Regions from separate parts of the Novosphingobium sp. CECT 9465 genome, predicted to be linked through region 2. Evidence: predicted binding sites of a transcription regulator. Region 2 holds the regulator's gene; the other holds the start of a gene.
The links. Region 2 encodes LexA, which represses DNA repair genes until DNA is damaged. Its sites were predicted from a motif close to GTTCCNCNCTTGTTCT; they were not measured.
Positions count from the first base shown of each region.

Region 1: the regulator LexA is predicted to act here: its motif matches at 892-907, upstream of uvrA (excinuclease ABC subunit UvrA).

Region 1 covers NZ_CAKLBX010000001.1:1,318,480-1,320,956, forward strand. Annotated here, with positions in the region: gene LUA85_RS06430 (cell wall hydrolase) at 1-256, opposite strand, end outside; gene LUA85_RS06435 (hypothetical protein) at 499-696, opposite strand; gene uvrA (excinuclease ABC subunit UvrA) at 918-2,477, shown strand, end outside.
Region 2 covers NZ_CAKLBX010000001.1:1,642,695-1,645,171, forward strand. Annotated here, with positions in the region: gene LUA85_RS07975 (ComEC/Rec2 family competence protein) at 1-353, shown strand, start outside; gene lexA (transcriptional repressor LexA) at 791-1,495, opposite strand; gene LUA85_RS07985 (molybdopterin molybdotransferase MoeA) at 1,553-2,477, opposite strand, start outside.

The sequences.
Region 1 (2,477 bases), 320 kb from region 2:
CCCCCGGCTCCCCCCAGCCGATTGGTCCCAGCACCATGCCGAGCATGCCGAACATCGCCACGCCCGCTGCGCGCTGGCGCACCAGTGACGGTGCGCCCAAGGCCCGTCGGATCGAACGCATGTCGCGCCGCCGGATGCGTGCTGCAAAATCGCGCGGCCTGGCTTCCACCGGCCCCGCGGCATTAGCGTACGCCACACCGGCCTGCACCGCAGAAGCGGGCAGGTCGATAGGCCGGTAGGCTAGGTCCAAAGGCATGGCGACGGGGTGAATCCTGAAAATCCTGTTGTTCCGCTAACCCCTCGCGCCGGTCACCGCACCTGCGCTTTTCCGCTTGTCCCGATGCGGCACATCCCCCTTCGATCCGGTTAACCCCGCGTGCAGGGCAAGCCTCACCTCAAAGGCGCATAGCGCAGCGGACTGCGGGCAAGGGCTGCCCATTTCATTTATGTCAGATGCAGGAGGCCATGATGCCGCAGGGGCAGACGTCGGCAGCAGGGTCAGGCCGCAGTTGCCGCCTTTTCGTCATTCTCGTGGCGATGCTCAGTCATCGCAGCAGCGAAATCGGCTGCAAAGTTCGCCGCAAAACTGTCGCGCACAGCCATCGAGATCGCGGGCCGTACATCGCATGCATCCACGTCGCGGCAGAACAGGCTCTGCGCTGGCGGCTTGGGGGGCGGTGGGAATGCGATAACCATGGTAAGAACCACTAACTCCTGTTCGGTAATTTCCCCTAGCAAAGTTTCGCAACACGGAATTGTATGGTTTCGACAAAGTTGCCGCTTCGGTAACCGGAAGGTCCTCCGCGCAAAGGCTTCCCCGAAAGCCCGTATTGCACCGTGCCGCCTTGCTCCCCACATGCGCGAAACACGGCATCAGGGCCTTGCCTGAATCGAACAAATATGGAACACCGCTGCGCATGTCTCAATCATTCATTTCCGTACGCGGCGCCCGTGAACACAATCTCAAGGGGATCGATATCGATCTTCCGCGCGATAGCCTGATCGTCATCACCGGCCTGTCCGGCTCAGGCAAATCCAGCCTCGCGTTCGATACGATCTATGCGGAAGGGCAGCGCCGCTACGTTGAAAGCCTCTCGGCCTATGCGCGCCAGTTCCTCGAAATGATGCAGAAGCCCGATGTCGAACATATCGACGGCCTCAGCCCCGCAATCAGCATCGAACAGAAAACCACCAGCCGCAACCCGCGCTCCACTGTGGCCACGGTGACGGAAATCTATGATTACATGCGCCTGCTGTGGGCGCGCATCGGGGTGCCGTACAGCCCCGCCACCGGCCTGCCCATCGCGGCGCAGACGGTCAGCCAGATGGTCGATCGCGTGATGGTCCTGCCCGAAGGCACCCGCGCCTATCTTCTCGCGCCCGCGGTGCGCGGCCGCAAGGGCGAATACCGCAAGGAACTGCTCGAATGGCAGAAGGCGGGATACACCCGCGTCCGCATCAATGGCGAAATGATGGCCATCGAAGACGCCCCCGCGCTCGACAAGAAGCTCAAGCACGACATCGAAGTGGTGGTTGACCGTATTGCGGTAAAGGAAGGCATCCAGACGCGGCTGGCCGACAGCTTCGAACAGGCGCTGAAACTCGCCGATGGGCTGGCGTACATCGATCTGGCGGACACGACGGTCGAGGCGCTATCAAAAGCCCCCGCCTCCTCAGAGGAGGGGGGTGGTGGCGGTGCCACTGCGCTCGTCAGCACCACCCCCAGCCCCTCCTCTGAAGAGGAGGGGGGCAAGAAGAAATCCGGCATGAAGAAAACCGGCCTGCCGCCCAACCGCATCGTTTTCAGCGAAAAGTTCGCCTGCCCCGTCAGCGGCTTCACCATTGATGCGCTCGAACCGCGGCTGTTCTCGTTCAACGCCCCACAGGGCGCGTGTCCCGCGTGCGACGGCCTTGGCGAAAAGTTGCTGTTCGATCCGCAACTCGTCGTCCCCAACGAAAACCTCAGCTTGAAGCAGGGCGCGGTCGTGCCGTGGGCGAAAAGCAACCCTCCGTCGCCCTATTACATGCAGGTCCTTGCCAGCCTTGCGGGGCACTATGGCTTCAAGCTGGAAACGCCGTGGTCCGAATTGCCCGGCGAAGTGCAGCTGATCATCCTCTATGGCACCGGCGGCAAGGCCGTGCCGCTGACCTTCATCGATGGCAAGAAGTCCTACACCGTCAGCAAGGCGTTCGAAGGCGTGATCGGCAATCTCAACCGCCGCCTTCTGCAAACCGAAAGCGCGTGGATGCGGGAGGAGCTCAGCAAGTTCCAGACCGCGCAACCTTGTGAAACCTGCCACGGCAAACGGCTCAAACCCGAAGCATTGAGCGTCAAGGTTGCGGGCACCGATATCTCCACGGTCACGCATTTCTCGGTCGCGGCTGCGGTGGAATGGTACGGCAATCTCGACGCGCAGCTCACCTCCCAGCAGAGCCAGATCGCCAAGGCCATCCTCAAGGAAATCAACGAACGCCTC
Region 2 (2,477 bases):
TGGACCTTGCCGCGGCCTGCGAACGCGCAGACATCGTCATAGCCGACCGGCGGCTGCCTTTCTCATGCCGCCCCCGGATGCTGAAGGCGGACCGCATATTCCTCGCGCAAACGGGCGGTATCACCATCAATCTTGCATCCGGGCGCATTCGCACAGTTGCCGAAGGGCAGGGACGGCAGGGCTGGTATCGCTGGCCGATCCCACCCTTGCCCGCAAAGTTCGATAAGCGCGCTGCAACTCGTGGACAGGTGACAGCGAGTTCCGCCGCCACTCTGCCCGCGCACCACGAACGATCGACCAGAGTTGAAAGACCTGTTGCCGAACACGTCAGGTCGGCACAACCGAACAGGTAGGCGCATTTTCAGGGATTCGTCGTTCCATCGATGCGGGAACTATCCACCGCAGACCCTGCCAAATTTCGCTTGCGGCAATCGGCGAAGCATTATGGCGATCGATGACGACCGTCATCGCATTGGCATATGCTTTTCCCCATTCGGTTGGCGATTATACCCTTTGCAAACATTATTTCGTCATTGCGAGGAGGCGAAGCCGACGAAGCAATCCAGCGCCGTTATACACTGCTCTGGATTGCTTCTCCCCGCTTCGCGGCGCTCGCAATGACGAAGCTGAAACTTGTGTTTGCAAAAGACATTATCGCCATTCGGTTAGCGTCAACTCGTTTCCAATCCCATCTCTCATCACGAACTGCCGTGCCAGTGCAGGGATGGTCCCCGGATCAAGTCCGGGGAGACGAGGAGGGTAAGACCATATGCAAAAGCGATAATCGCGATCAATGATAGCGGCGCAGCAATCCGGCGAGTTTGCCTTGCACGGCCACTTCATCGGGCCGGTAGAACTGGGGATCGTAGGCGGCATTGGCGGGATCGAGCCGGATCATGCCCTTTTCACGGTGGAGATACTTGAGCGTTGCTTCCTCTCCGCGTACCAGTGCAACGACGATTTCGCCATCGCGCGCGGCGTCGGTCTTGCGCACGAGCGCATAGTCACCATCGAAAATGCCAGCTTCGATCATGGAATCGCCCGACACTTCCAGTGCGTAATGCTCGCCCGCGCCAAGCAGTGCGGCAGGCACGGGCAAGGTTGCAGCCGTTTCAAGCGCCTCGATCGGCATGCCAGCGGCGATTTTGCCGTGTAGCGGCAATTCGATGACGTCATTCGCCGGCGCGGGTGTGGCCTTTGGCGCGGCGCGCGGCGGGGCGGCCACTGAAGCGATGTTGGCAGCCGGTTGCAACGGCGCCGAGGCAGGTTTGCTTACTGCGCTTTCAGGCTGGCGGATGACTTCCAGCGCGCGGGCGCGATTGGCCAGGCGGCGAATGAAGCCGCGCTCTTCCAGTGCCGAGATCAGGCGATGCACCCCCGACTTCGACTTGAGATCAAGCGCTTCCTTCATTTCCTCAAAACTGGGGGAAATGCCGGATTCTTCCAGACGGATCTGGATGAAGGTGAGCAGTTCATGCTGCTTGCGCGTCAACATTGGCGGTTCTCCGCGAGTGAACGAATGCGGAACGGATAAGCAACCAATTGCAACCCGTCAAGCAATACCGCCATTTTCGAGCAGGTAAACCGGAACATGCGCTCCTGTCGGCCTGGCATCGGCTCCGGCATCGCGCACGATCAGGGCGTTCGCGCGGGAAAGTGGGGATAGCGCCCCTGAATCCTGCAAGGGATCGAGCGCCACCGTGGCTCCATCCCACTGCGCCCGCAGGAATTCCATGCGACTTCCCCCCTTGCCCATCGGACCGGCGAGGCGGGCTGGAATCGTTCGCGGCAAAGGCTGCGCTGCGCCAAGCATGGCGCGCAGCAGCGGCATCAGGAACAGGAAGGCGGTGACATAGGCCGAAGCCGGATTTCCCGGCAGGCCGATGATGATCTGCGTGTTCCGCCTGGCAATGAGCAACGGTTTGCCCGGCTTTATCCCGACGCGCCAGAAATCGATGGTGGCGCCAATGGCTTCGAGCGCGGGGCGGACAAGATCATGGTCACCGACCGAAGCGCCGCCGCTGGTCACTATCACATCCGCATCGCGGGCGGCGTCCAGAGTGGCGGCAAGGTCTGCAAGGCTGTCTGCCACAGGGCCGCGGTGTGTGATTCGGGTGGGAAGCGCGGCGGCCATCGCGCACAGCATCGGTCCGTTGCTTGCCGGGAGCTGATGCAAATCCGGCAATTGGCCGGGCAGAACAAGTTCATCGCCGCTGTCGATGACGGTCAGCGAGATCGGGCGATGGACCGGGAGGTGGCTGTAGCCGCCTGCAATGGCGAGCGCGATCTGCGCGGGGCCGATGCGGCTGCCCGCCGCAATCAGCACGGAATGTTCGGCAAAGTCCATTCCGGCGGGACGGATATGCCGCTGGAGCGGCGCGGGCGCCTCGCCGGTCAGGCGCACCGCGTCGCCTTCGCGGGTGGCGTCTTCCTGCAACAGCACCATGTCCGCGCCTTGCGGAACGACCGCGCCGGTG